Regions from separate parts of the Alteromonas sp. ABH4_453 genome, predicted to be linked through region 3. Evidence: predicted binding sites of a transcription regulator. Region 3 holds the regulator's gene; each other region holds the start of a gene.
The links. Region 3 encodes sigma-54, which starts transcription at its own class of promoters, with help from an activator protein. Its sites were predicted from a motif close to GTTGGCACGNNNNTNGNNT; they were not measured.
Positions count from the first base shown of each region.

Region 1 (3,474 bases), 140 kb from region 3:
GCCTACAAGAACAGCACCAAGTATGTATTTTTGCTCGCTATCTACCACCAGCTTTTTATATACGCCTTCGGGCTGATTCAAATAGGTGTAGCTAAGCGCACCGGCTGTACGTTCGTGTGCATCGCCAATGGAGCCCACTTCTACACCCATTAGTTTGAGTTTGGTACTCATATCTGCGCCAGTGAACTCAGCATCGCCGCCGGTTATATGACTTACAGCCGTGCGCGCCATGGTATAGCCAGGTGCTACCAGGCCAAAGATTTTGTTATCCCACAGCGCACATTCACCCACAGCGTAAATATTGGGGTCAGACGTTACGCAATGGTTATTAATGACAATACCGCCGCGCTCACCCAGTGTTAGCGCTGACTTTCTGCCGAGCTGGTCGGAAGGTCGAATACCGGCAGAGAATAAAATCATGTCAGTTTCTAGTGCAGTGCCGTCACCAAACACCATTTTATAGCGGCAGGTATCACCGGCCTCAATAGTTTGCGTTGCCTTTTGAGTGTGAACCATAACGCCCAATGCTTCAATTTTGTCCTTAAGAACATTACCACCTGCTTGGTCTAGCTGTACCGCCATAAGCTGCGGGGCAAACTCAACCACGTGGGTGTCGAGACCGGCTTGCTTTAATGCGTTAGCGGCTTCTAAACCTAGAAGACCGCCACCAACGACAACGCCTACTTTGCTCACCGCTGCTGAAGCTTCAATAGCGAGTAGATCGTCTATGGTGCGGTACACCAAGCAATGCTCTTGATCGTTGCCAGGAATGGGTGGCACAAATGGATATGAGCCCGTGGCTAGCACCAGTTTGTCGTAGCTAAACACCTGCCCTTCTGAAGTCGTCACTTTATTATTGTCACGGTCAATATCGGTCACTAAGGCATTGGTGACTACGTTTACGCCCCATTTGGCGTACTGAGCGGGTGTAGTAAGCGCTAGGTCATCAGCACTAGCGCCGCTAAAAAATGATGACAGATAAACGCGGTCGTACGCAAGGCGTGACTCGCCGCATAAAACGGTTATTTCTACATTGGCATCGCTTTGGTGAAGCTGCTCAACAAAATGGTGCCCCACCATGCCGTTGCCTACGACAACAATTTGCGTTTTTGAGTCCAATGAAGTCATGGTATTCCCCTTTTTTCGGGACAAAAAAAAGCCCGCTTCAACTTTCGTTGATGCGGGCTTCGTTGCCTATTTTGCCAACGGTTTAGGTCGGCTAACACATTTTACGGAGTGTTATAAATCACACAATTTTCAGCGATTGACACAAATCACCAAAACACACTTTACGTTTATAGCTATCCAAGTTCAGTGCCAAAAACGTAATTCATTGTTTTTTATTTGATTTACTGCAAAATAAGCATTATTCAGACCTCACAACTGCACCAAACAAACGCAAAACTGTGTTCACTTGGTGCATTGAGGGTATCAAATAACTTAGGCCAGTTTATCCGTCGCTACGCGGTAGCGAGGGTCTTCAACCACGTTAATTTCAACAAATTTGTCGGCTTTGCGAAGCAGTGAACGACATTCATCACTGATATGGCGAATGTGTAGTTTCTTACCTTGCTCTTCATATTTATCTGCAAGGGTATCTAGTGCGTCGATACCTGATGAATCCCAGATACGAGAGTCTTTGAAATCAATAACTACATCGTTAGGGTCGTTAGCAATATCAAACAAGTCTTTGAAATGCGATACCGAGCCAAAGAAAAGCGGGCCATCTAGTTCATAGACTTTCCAGCCGTCGTTATCAATGTGCGACTTCGCTTCAATATGGCGAGCGTGTTTCCATGCAAATACTAGGGCTGAAACGATAACACCCACAACCACCGCAATGGCAAGGTCGGCAATAACGGTAACGCCTGTTACTAGGAATAGCACAAAGGCATCTTCTTTGTTTACGCCGCGAATAATTCTGAATGACGCCCATTCGAAGGTAGCAATAACCACGACGAACATTACGCCAACAAGAGCAGCAAGCGGGATCATTTCAATAAGCGGTGCAGCAAATAGAATGAAGCCCAATAGTACAAGTGCAGCAGTAATACCAGACAAGCGGCCACGGCCACCAGAGTTAATGTTAATCATACTTTGGCCAATCATGGCACAACCGCCCATACCGCCAAAGAAACCGTTTACGGTATTTGCAACGCCTTGGCCAACACACTCCTTGTTGCCACGTCCGCGGGTATCCGTCATTTCATCAATTAGTGAAAGAGTAAGAAGCGATTCAATAAGACCGACCAAGCAGAGAATCACTGAGGTTGGTAGTACTATCATGAAAGTTTCCCAGGTGAACGGCACCATAGGAATAGCAAAGCTAGGAAGCTCTCCCGCTAAGGTTGCGGTGTCACGCTGGTCAGCTGGTAACAAGTCACGAACAAAGTCGATTACCGTACGTGCTTCTAAGTCGAGGCCGTGTACTAATGCTGTTACCGTAACAATCGCGACTAGCGACGCAGGAACAGCTTTGGTTAGCTTAGGCAGTAAATAGATAATGGCCATGGTTAACGCCACAAGCCCTAGCATCCAATATAACAGCGTACCTTCCATCCACTGTAATTCACCCGCTGCGTTAGTCACTTTAAACTGGCCTAGCTGAGCTAAGAAAATAACGATTGCTAAACCATTTACGAAGCCTAGCATTACCGGATATGGAACCAGTCGTATAAACTTTCCGAGCTTGAAAATACCGCACATTATTTGCAGCAAGCCGGCTAAAATAACCGCGGCGAATAGATATTGCACACCATGTTGGGCAACCAGTGCCACCATTACAACGGCCATGGCGCCGGTAGCACCAGAAATCATTCCAGGGCGACCTCCAATAGCGGAAGTAATTAAGCCCATCATGAAAGCCGCATAAAGACCAATCATTGGTTCTACGCCGGCTACAAATGCAAATGCTACGGCTTCAGGGACCAAGGCAAGCGCCACGGTAATACCTGATAGCACATCGTTTTTAACGTTGCTGTCTTTACTGGTAATTAAATCGAACATGTTCTCTCAGAAGCTAGAATGTTAAACACAACAACCCACCGTGGCGTACACCGCGTTATAGCAGAACACCAAGTAGGTAGGAGAATTTTTCGGCGATTCTATCACCATTGTAGCTTAAAATCTTTTAATAGATTGTTACTAGGGCCTGTTGATCTTTGATGTACTTTAAAGAAAAACAGGTCTTAGCCCAAACTGCTTGGCGCTGACGTGATAAACACAACGTTCTTTACCCTTTCCAAATGCTGAGAGCGTTTCAATTTTTCGTACACGGTCAGGGCTTAATTTAATTGCGAATACTGACAAATCGCATCATACATGGCATCGTATAATTGTTTTTATTAACCGCGTCGTTCAATACGCTTCGATTTTTAATGCGGGGCTACAGTAAGACGTCGCTGTAAGGCAAAAGCCTTATTCAACGAGGAGTTAAAGTGGTACCTTATATTCTGACTATTTTGTGCGTGCTAG
Region 1 covers NZ_JBSWXP010000004.1:102,481-105,954, reverse strand. Annotated here, with positions in the region: gene nirB (nitrite reductase large subunit NirB) at 1-1,128, opposite strand, end outside; gene ACXAGV_RS09240 (SulP family inorganic anion transporter) at 1,441-3,006, opposite strand; gene ACXAGV_RS09235 (hypothetical protein) at 3,438-3,474, shown strand, end outside.
Region 1: the regulator sigma-54 is predicted to act here: its motif matches at 1,304-1,322, upstream of nirB (nitrite reductase large subunit NirB).

Region 2 (3,474 bases), on a different contig from region 3:
ATCTTCAATTAAAAATCGCAATGAGACCTCTTCAAAGGGGACCTTGCTGTATAGATGCATACCGTAGAGGTTTTCGAGTGGGCAAAATTTACGATATGGGTATTCAGACTCAATTTCACTGATGCCTTTCTGCCACTTCTCATTAGATTCCAACGTTACAAGAAAATCGGGTTGCTTATTTCGTACATGTTCAATGAGCTTGCGAAAATCGTCATTAGGCATATACACATTGCTTGATAAAAGGCTTAGCTTTTGGCTCGCGCTCTCAACCTGTATGTGCCTAACTTCTCTTTTATATAAAGGGGTATAAGGAACGATCCAGACAACCTGATAAATAAGGCTCACTGTTAATCCAGCTACAATAGTTATTGCGAGGCTATCAATCTTTGCGTAATAGGCTAACTCAATAATATGCCAAGCAATTAACAAAGCAATTATAGCTGCTATCTGTAATCGCGGAAATTCCCAAACTCTTACTAACCAATGAGAAGAAGGGAGCAAAGGGGCCCAGCTTACGGCTATAAATAAGACTGAAACAGCAGTAAGTGCAGTATCCATGTCTGGTTGGTCCTTTAGTTTAATTAACGAAGAACGCTTCACCTGCTAATTCGGCCTGCAAAATCAAATTGATGACCATAGCCAGTGAAGCGATACGAATCGTTATAGCTACGGCGGCTTTGTGAAAATAGTTTAACCTAGGTATCACTGCAACTAGGCGGCGGCCAACGGCGAAAAGTTAGTTCCTAGTACAATCGATAGGAACTTTTCTTACGTGAAGTTGACGAGTCTTGGGCATGAACAAAATTAAGTAAAAAGTTCTCAAACAAAGGCAAAGTTTGCAAAACAAACTTACTTTATTAGACCTAAATTTTAATATTTATCATTAAAAACAATACTTTATTTTGTTGGCAAGGAATTGGCATGACTATCTTCGAGTTTCGACAAAGGAGAAATGTTATGAAACGTTCAATTATTTCTATGATTGTTGCTACAACTTTGACCACAGCTGCATATGCAGGTGACATGGGCACTGACAGCACAGAAAATAAATGGGAAAAAGGCGCCAAAGACGCATGGATTGATGGCAAAGCAGAAGCAACGCTGTTGTTCAATGGTAACCTTGATTCATTCGACATTAACACTGACGTTAAAAACGGAAATGTTGTTCTTACTGGTAAAGTTGAGAACTCTGTTGATAAAAAGCTAGCGGAAGAGCTAGTGGCGAATATCGACGGTGTAACGTCTGTAGATAACAAGCTAACGGTTGTCTCTGACAAAGATATGGATGGCGATATGTCAGATGACATGGAAGACACGGTTGACGAAGGTACAAGCGAGTTGACTGATGCTAAAATCGCCACAGTAATCAAAACCCGTCTTCTTATGGATACTGACATTTCAGGTTTTGATATTGATGTTGACGTGGAAAACGGTGTAGTAATGCTGACTGGTGAAGTTGATTCTGATGCCGAGCGTGACTTGGCAGTAGAAATTGCTAAAAATGCTTCTGATGTCAAAGATGTAGAGAGCAACTTGCGTGTAGTAACTGAAACCGCAATGAACTAAAGGTTCTTTTCATCATTTTCACAAAAAAGGGGCGCTCGCCCCTTTTTTCTTATCAAATATTAAACAAGCATATAATAATCGAAGTCAATGCTTCTATTCTTCGTTAAAGAGTACTATCTGCCAATTTCAGATTGGACCTCTTTGCGATATTCAGTGCAACCATCAAAAACAAATTAGAGTTCGTAGATAGTAATATCAGTTCCATTTTGCTTACTACAATGCGCTTTATGTTCACGTACTTGTTCTGAATCCAAATAAGCATATGCACCGCAGACGTCAAAACTACCATGTTCAAATCACGTTAAATTTCAACAATTTTTCATTCGTTTAAATCAAAATTTTCATCTGAAATTACTCCAACATTAGCAAGAACCGAAGCGAGAATTAATGTAAGAGACATTAAAACGGGCTTCATCCATGGGATAACTGAAACGTCAAATAACCACAAGGCAGTAGGCATTGTCTTTGTTTTAGACATTTACACCTCTTGGCAGACAAACGCTTACCGGTACACCTCATACTTAAGTCAATATTATTGGTAAGTCCGGTTGAGGGGGAATATTGCATTTTGTAATGCCGATTTAACTATCTTACAAATCAATTGACAAAGTAATGAAATCTTTAAATAGATTGCCTTCGAGAGGGAGGGGAATTTGTATTATTGCTGTTTTTATTACTGAACCTATTGTCTTCTAATACTTATGTCTATTTCCACGGCAATATTTAGCACGAAAAATGAACTTTTTGGTAATGCCAAACATGCGCTGAACACTTTATTCTTCATCTACTGGCAATTTTGAAGTCGTTTTTACAAACTTTTTTTGGATAGGCTTTGATTAAACCCGAAAGAAAAACACGGAAAATTTCTCTTAAAGTGTGTAGAAAATTCTCTCAATATATCTTGCAGTAGTAGTCGTGCTTCATATCTTACTGAATTGCAAAGAAATATATTGTGGTATAGAAGCTGCAATTAAAAATCACACATAGTTATCAAATTAGCGCATTGTTTGGCTTACCTTAACTCTTTAGCGCTAAGTTTATTAATTAGATTATGAGCAGTTCACAGATGGTCAAGGAGTGAGGCATGAACATTTTAAAGTGGGTTTATTCAGCTATAGTTGTTTCAGTTGTAATAGCATTAATCGGTTTGTTCGGCCAAGGCAAGCTTTCAATTAGCCAAGCAACGGCCGATGACGCTGAACGCACTGTTCATGCAGATATCGTTAAAGTTGAACAGACATTATCACTTGTTGAGTTTGATCTATCCAAAAAAACGCATTTGCTTAGAAAAACACGCTTAGATTTTTATGTTAAGCAGGCAAAACAAGCTGATTTAAGAGGCTGGAAGTTTAAACGTGACGAGTTTGTTGAGCGCGCTGAGAACATCATTAGCCACCATCTTACACAATATGCGAACGATATCGCTCAAGAGACAGATACCTACACTGCACAAGCAATTTAGCCCAAATAGCATTAATGAAAACGCCCTTTACGTTTTGAGAACGTGAAGGGCGTTTTTTGGCTTACAAATACATTCAAATATCAGACAAAAAAAGCGAAGCTTAAGCTTCGCTTTCATTCTTCGTGTCAGACTATTCAACTTCCACAATTTTTAAAGTGTTAGTTGCGCCAACTTTTTCCATTTCATCGCCATAAGTAAGGATGATGCTGTCCCCACTTTTCACTAAGCCTTTCTCTTTAAGCGATGCTATAACATCGTACTTTAACTTACCTGGTTCGCTATCTGATGAGTCAAAGTAAACCGGTTTTACACCGCGACATAATGCCATCGTATTCAGTGTTGATTCGTGACGAGACATCGCAATAATTGGCAGAGCTGTAGTGATACGCGACATCAATGTTGGCGTAGTTCCACTTTCAGTTAAACCTACAATCGCTTTAACGCTT
Region 2 covers NZ_JBSWXP010000005.1:181,333-184,806, reverse strand. Annotated here, with positions in the region: gene ACXAGV_RS11585 (endonuclease/exonuclease/phosphatase family protein) at 1-558, opposite strand, end outside; gene ACXAGV_RS11580 (BON domain-containing protein) at 958-1,566, shown strand; gene ACXAGV_RS11575 (hypothetical protein) at 1,886-2,044, opposite strand; gene ACXAGV_RS11570 (hypothetical protein) at 2,651-3,028, shown strand; gene pyk (pyruvate kinase) at 3,159-3,474, opposite strand, start outside.
Region 2: the regulator sigma-54 is predicted to act here: its motif matches at 905-923, upstream of ACXAGV_RS11580 (BON domain-containing protein).

Region 3 (3,474 bases):
AATGTAGACAGAGCGGTGTTGGCCACCAGTGCAGCCAATCGCTACGGTTACGTAACTTCTATTATTGCGTTCTAAATGAGGCAGCCATGTCGTTATTAAATTCTGAATTTGCCAAATGAACTTGGTCACTACAGGCTGCGACCCCAAAAATACTTCTACTGGTGCGTCTAATCCGGTCAGATGTTTAAGGTCGGGCTCCCAATGGGGGTTAGGTAAAAAGCGGGCATCAAAAACGTAATCCGCATCTTTAGGAATACCGTGCTTAAAGCCAAACGACTCAAACACAAGCACAAGGCGTGAGCTTTTCTTACCCAAAATACGCTCTCGAATTAACTCTGCCAGTTGGTGAATGGTAAGCTTATCTGTGTCTAAATATAAATCTGCGCGTTCAGCAATAGGAGCAAGTAGGGCAGACTCGGCTTTAATGGCTTCTGAAAGCGATTTATTAAGCTTGGCGAGAGGGTGAAGACGACGTGTTTCGCTAAAACGCTTAACCAGAACATCATCGCTCGCGTCAATGTAAACAATGGTCATCGACCACGAAGAAGGCAGGTAGTCTAGAATTTCGACCAAATCGTCAGGATTTTTAGGTAGGTTTCTCACATCGATACTTACCGCGACCTGATCGTACTCGTCAACAACTGTATGGGTTAAGGTGGGAAGTAAGTTTACCGGGATATTATCAACACAGTAATAACCTAAATCTTCCAATGCGCGAAGTGCGACAGACTTACCAGACCCCGAACGACCACTGATTATTATCAGCTTCACCTACTTTCTCCCTAATACTCTGGTTTTATCACATACGCGTTGTTGAATTAGGCACCTACTAAACGGTTAATAGGCGCTTAATGTTTAACTTATTGCAGATAGAATATCGTCACTTGTCGTTGCGCGACGTATTGCTTTAATCGTTTCTTTGTCGCTTAGTTTACCAGCCACGGTGGCCAGCGTTTGAAGGTGTCCTTCGGTTTGTTCCTCGGGAACGAGTAGCGCAAAAAAGATGTCTACGGGTTTCTCGTCAAGGGCATCGAAGTCAATTGCTGGCGTGCTGGTTACAACAATGGCAATCACTTTCTCAAGGCCCGGCAGGCGTCCATGGGGCAGGGCGATACCATTGCCAATGCCTGTACTACCCATACGCTCTCGAGCCATCAAACTGTTGAGTACCGTTGCCTGATCAATGTTCTCGTTTTGCTTGGCAGCGATATCAGCGATGATCTCAAGAATTCGCTTTTTACTATTACACTGAACCGCACACTCGGTGCGGTCCAGACTTACGATGGCTTGTATATCCATGCTCAATTAACTACTAATGTTTTTTCAGTTTTTCCTTATGCTTGATTACCTGCCGGTCGAGTTTATCAACCATGCTGTCAATCGCCGCATACATGTCGGTATTTTCTGAGGATGCGAATACTTCAGCGCCACTTAAATGAACGGTCGCTTCGGCTTTTTGATTTAATTTTTCAACGTTCAGGATGACATGCACATTAGAAATGTGATCAAAGTGACGTTCAAGTTTGCTGAACTTCGTATCGACATAATTACGCAAAGAGTCGGTGATTTCGACATGATGACCAGTAAGGTTGATTTGCATATTTCGTCTTCCTTATATTATTAAGCCCGTTTAAATAAGGCTTTTGCGTTGGTTCGACGGCGGGATCGATAACGATTCCCGGTATTTTGCTATTGTTCGCCTAGCGACTTTTATGCCTTGCTCGGCCAACAATGAAGCAATCTTGCTATCACTTAGCGGCTTACTAGGGTTTTCCGCAGCCACTAACTTCTTGATCAATGCACGAATCGCTGTAGATGAACACTCACCACCGGACTCGGTTGCTACGTGGCTTGAGAAGAAATACTTCAATTCAAAGATGCCACGGGGCGTATGCATATACTTCTGCGTTGTCACGCGCGAAATAGTCGACTCGTGCATATCTACCATTTCTGCGACATCATTTAGCACCATTGGTTTCATCATTTCCGGGCCGTGCTCAAAAAAGCCCATTTGCTGCTGCACAATGCAATTTGCAACCTTCATCAAAGTATCGTTGCGAGATTCAAGGCTCTTAATGAACCACTTGGCCTCTTGCATGTGTGAGCGGATGAATTGCGAGTCACTACTGTTTTTGGCACGGCGACTCATGGCAGCGTATTGCTGGTTTACACTTAACTTAGGCAAACTGTCAGGGTTCAGCTCAACCACCCAACGGCCATTTTTCTTGGTTACTGAGACATCAGGAATAACGTACTCAGGCTCTTTAGTAACTAAAGCACTACCTGGGCGAGGATTCAAGGTTTGGAGTAAACGCATTGCTTCGCGCAGCTGATCTTCTTTCAATCGGCTCTTACGCATTAGCGTGCGGTAGTCTTTACTACTCAGTAAGTCTGAATATTCTTCGATAAGTTGCTTCGCCTCTGTAAGCCAAGGCGTATCGTCTGAAAACTGACGCAACTGCACCATAAGACACTCTTGAGGTGTACGAGAACCTGAACCAATGGGGTCGAACATCTGAATGCGTTTGAGCACGCACTCTATTTCGTCCATTTCGATAGGCTCTTCTAGATCATCGTCGTTGACCGCTTCTAAGATATCGTCAAGAGTAACGGTTAAATAGCCTGATTCGTCAATTGAATCGATGATTGCTGTAGCGATGGCGCGGTCATTATCTGAAAAGTGAGTGAGGCGCATTTGCCAAAGAAGATGTTCTTGGATGTCTTCTGTGGTCTCACCTTGGAAGATTTGTTCATCATCATTAGAAGGACCAGGTGCTGGCGCGGAAGAAGCCGAATAATACTCATCCCAGGTACTGTCGATAGGTAGCTCATCGGGAAGATCATTTTTCTCCAGTGCATCTCCTGCTTCTAGCGTATCGCTTGATGCTGAAGCTGTAGCTTCAGCCGCGCTATCGTCACTATCGACATTATTCTTTTCTACCTGCGGCTCGTCGTTACCTTCTTCCACTTCTAAAAGCGGATTTGAATCGAGGGCTTCTTGTATCTCTTGCTGGAGATCAAGTGTAGAAAGCTGCAGCAGTTTAATAGCCTGCTGAAGCTGAGGTGTCATTGTAAGTTGTTGGCTAAATTTTAGCTGTAAAGATGGTTTCATCTACGTCTTATTTAAATGCTCTAAATTAAATATACCAGAGCGAAACTGAAAAATGACAATTAGGTTACACTAACTATAGCCTGAATTGTTCGCCTAGGTATACGTCCCTTACTTTTTGATTACTTAAAACCTGTTCCGCAGTTCCTTGCGCAATAAGCTCGCCATGACTCACAATGTACGCTTTTTCACAAACATCCAATGTTTCACGTACGTTATGGTCCGTGATAAGGATACCAATACCCCTATCTCGCAGATGCTGTATTATCTTCTTTATATCATTAACTGATATTGGATCAACACCGGCAAATGGTTCGTCTAACAAAATAAATTGTGGTTTTGCTGCCAGAGCGCGGGCAATTTCA
Region 3 covers NZ_JBSWXP010000004.1:243,448-246,921, forward strand. Annotated here, with positions in the region: gene rapZ (RNase adapter RapZ) at 1-771, opposite strand, end outside; gene ptsN (PTS IIA-like nitrogen regulatory protein PtsN) at 856-1,299, opposite strand; gene hpf (ribosome hibernation promoting factor) at 1,313-1,600, opposite strand; gene ACXAGV_RS09815 (RNA polymerase factor sigma-54) at 1,631-3,112, opposite strand; gene lptB (LPS export ABC transporter ATP-binding protein) at 3,186-3,474, opposite strand, start outside.

Region 4 (3,474 bases), 180 kb from region 3:
TTCCCTCGTTCCATTATTTGCTGCACATCCTGCTACAGCTTTGCCAATCCCTTAGCATGTCCTTCTTTCGTCCTTGGTTTGCTCGTCCATGCAAACTAGAAATTCCTTGATGGCTATCCTGCCGTTGGCTCCTTGCCTCTAGCTCCTTGCTAGCTCTCGTCCATTTTTCCCTGCTACATCCTGTATGCGAAGTCCTTTCACATTTTACGTCCCTGAATCCCTTTATATCCTTTAAAATCCGTTTCTAACATCCTGTTAATGCAGTGTCCTACCTGCTTTCCTTTCCCTTTCCCCACTGCCTTGTGAGAGTCTCATCCTTAAGTTGTCCTAACTTATTCCGTTGATGATCCTTGACTCAATCCGTGACTCGTCGTGTTTCCTTGTGACATGTTCATAGTATCCCTTCCAATTATTACCGCCATATTGAATTACAGAGATTTAAGAAAGATTCTTGTACGACTTTTGACTAATTTTTAAAAACTTCAACATAATCAATAACTTTATACTTTAGTATAAATTAATCTTTCATCATTTAGGTAAGATCACTCACAGCGTTTGTAGGAAATGTCTTACAAACGCTGTAGTAAATTTGGTGTAAAGATTGGAACTGCAACGGGTGAGGTTTTGGTAGAAGCATCACATCGAATAAAAAAGCATCATTTTAGCCTGAACATTACTTCACCGTTCACATGAGAAAGGCTTAGTTGTCCTACAACCTGATAATTGTCATCGTTAAAGAAAGCGCGATGTTTTTCTATGGTCACGAACACCGAAACCCCCTCACTTTTTTCATCTTCCTCTACCACGCTATCAATAGCGCCAAGTAATATATGCCCAAGCCCATGATGTTGATAATCTGGATGTACTGCGATGAAACTCAGCATGTGGAAGTTATCGGCGGGAACTAATGCTCGCACTTTTTCTTCTTTTTCTAGCATTTGCTTTGTACCGAACAAACCTGCCGTTAAAAGCATCCGCAGTCTCCAGTGCCAGTAACGTCCTGAACCAAATGCTGCATCGGGCGCGGTCAAGCATGTAACGGCAATAAGCCGCTCATCATCGAACAGGCCAATCATCGGCTGCTCTGCAACCCAAAATGCATTGAGCTCTTCACGGATAGCTGACCGTAGACGGCTTTCATAACCTTCTTTTTCTGCTTGGAAAATGTCAACGAACAATGGGTCATCTACATACGCATTGTAAAGAATAGAGGCGGCAACTTTGAGATCATCGACAGATAGATAGATGGCTTTAACCGTGTCTTGCAAGGGGGCTATTGCGTTATTAATAGCATCAGTATTCATCAGGGGCTCCTTGTACGCAAAGTTATACAGCTGCTTTTACCCATTTAAATAAAATGGGAGAAGTGGACACTACCGCACAACTTTTATCATTGCGCCAACCACCCACTTAAACTGATTAAACTTTAGCCTACGCGAAAAACCCCTACATGTTAACTTTTTATTAACATTTAAAAGTAGTAAGTAATATCTACTTTCGTAATCAATTACAAACTAACGACTTATTAGTGCATTAAGCTATAAGCACTATCACCCCAGCCAACTAAGTTTCCATTTCTGAAAACCAACGGCGTACACTCGTCTTTTGTGGTGATACCATCGCCCATCGTTTTTTGAGTTCGGTAGTAAAGTACGCGATATGTGCCGTCTTGCTTTTCGAACAGTTCGTTGAAATCCGCAACGCCCATTTTTCTCAATACACTTTCGTAAGTTGTCCCTGTTTCAAGATTCGCAATGTGTTTACGATTGTTAAACTCTCTGTCTTCCCAATCAGCACCATAGTGACTATCTGAACCGCCACCTACTGATACGACACAACCTGAAAGCAAAACTGAAGATGCCAAAGCTACTGAAAGAAGAACCGTTTTCATGTGAATTCCTTAATTATGTGTGTTGTTTTTATTCGATACTACGCCTACTTTGTGAACCGACACTGAATAGACATAAATACGCTAACGTAAGAACCACTGCGTTTATGCGTGATAATGTAATTTATGATTGATAAACAAGATTAAGGCCAAAAATTAAATCATTGATTTTTATACCAATCTTAACAACTCCAATCTACGAAGGCTTTGAAAAATAGTGAAATCAGTAACTTATTAGTGAAATTGACTACGTAGACAGGCTACACTGCTACTATTCATGACTTTGAACCATTTTCGTATTATGAGTAACGCTAACCTGCAGCAACTTCACGTTTTGTGCCTTCAAATGCATAAAGAAGGAAAAACACCGTCCGTAGGCATTTTACGTGCAAAAGCTCCCTTTAAGGTGTCGGTAACCGAAGCTATTGAAGCGATAAAGCGATTTAACGCACACAAACCTGAGTTAGAGGTATCTAACGAAGAAGACGTAGCACAACATAATCCTGTCGCCACAACTGATGAGTCGGGCAATTTGCATGCACGGGTAGAGTCGTTAGAAAAAGAAGTAGCGGAGTTGAAGCGGGCGCTACATCAAATTATTAACGCCCAATAGCTTTTAGTCTTGCAGGCCGGTAATTTTAGGTCTGATTGACGTTAGTCAACGCATTAACGTCATATAGCAGGTGTAAGTTGCTCAATAAACACCGCAAGAGATGGCGCAAGAATTTTCGTAGGCTCTCTGCCAACCTGCTCGAGTGCCACTTCGCCACTTTCGTTGACAACGGTTAAAATAAAATCTTCCTCGTCAGTTAAACCAAAAAACAATGTTGGCGCTTGCCTAAGTCTTTGCTTCATCAACAAATGCCCAATCAAGTTTTGCTGAAGTCGCTCGAAATCTTCGGAATTGAAAACTTGAAGCAATTCACAGCGACCTTGCGGGGCATTAGCCTTTAAATTATCGCTGTAGTAACGAGTAAAATACTCGCAGTAGTCAGGATTTAGCTTTAGCGATAATGCCTCTTCAACATTACTGAAAGACTGCATAGGCGATTGAAGCGTAGGAGACCATCTAACAAGCTTACCGTCTTGCGCCGTCGTCTCATAGCACGGCGAGGGCCACTCGCTATCAAATGCTATCTTGAGTCCCTCGCCCTCGGCCAGTTCGACATAAGATGATACAAATTTATCTAATTGTGCTGAAATTGTTAGAGCCATTATGACGTTACCTGCGTATTTTTGGGGTACACTATACAACTAAACAGTTAAGTCAATACTGGGGTTAATTCTACTGTACTGTAAGACTGTGTGTCGCTGTGCAGTTCAACAATTTAAATCCCGCGTAGATGCATAAAAGGTTCTTATGTCGACGGACAACTCACCTCTAAAAATTACTATCTCTGCACCTGATGACCTCTCCTTGGGTAAACAGGTTGACTATGAATTTGAATATAATCCTGACTTGTTGCAAGGCGTGCCGCGCAGTCTAAGTCGTGATACATTGAACTTGGCTGGCTCAGGTTTACCTTTTGATGGTATCGACACTTGGACAGGATACGAACTTTCTTGGCTAAATTTAAAGGGTAAAC
Region 4 covers NZ_JBSWXP010000004.1:419,297-422,770, reverse strand. Annotated here, with positions in the region: gene ACXAGV_RS10600 (GNAT family N-acetyltransferase) at 657-1,304, opposite strand; gene ACXAGV_RS10595 (DUF3192 domain-containing protein) at 1,526-1,891, opposite strand; gene ACXAGV_RS10590 (hypothetical protein) at 2,190-2,501, shown strand; gene syd (SecY-interacting protein) at 2,561-3,103, opposite strand; gene queF (NADPH-dependent 7-cyano-7-deazaguanine reductase QueF) at 3,249-3,474, shown strand, end outside.
Region 4: the regulator sigma-54 is predicted to act here: its motif matches at 2,024-2,042, upstream of ACXAGV_RS10595 (DUF3192 domain-containing protein).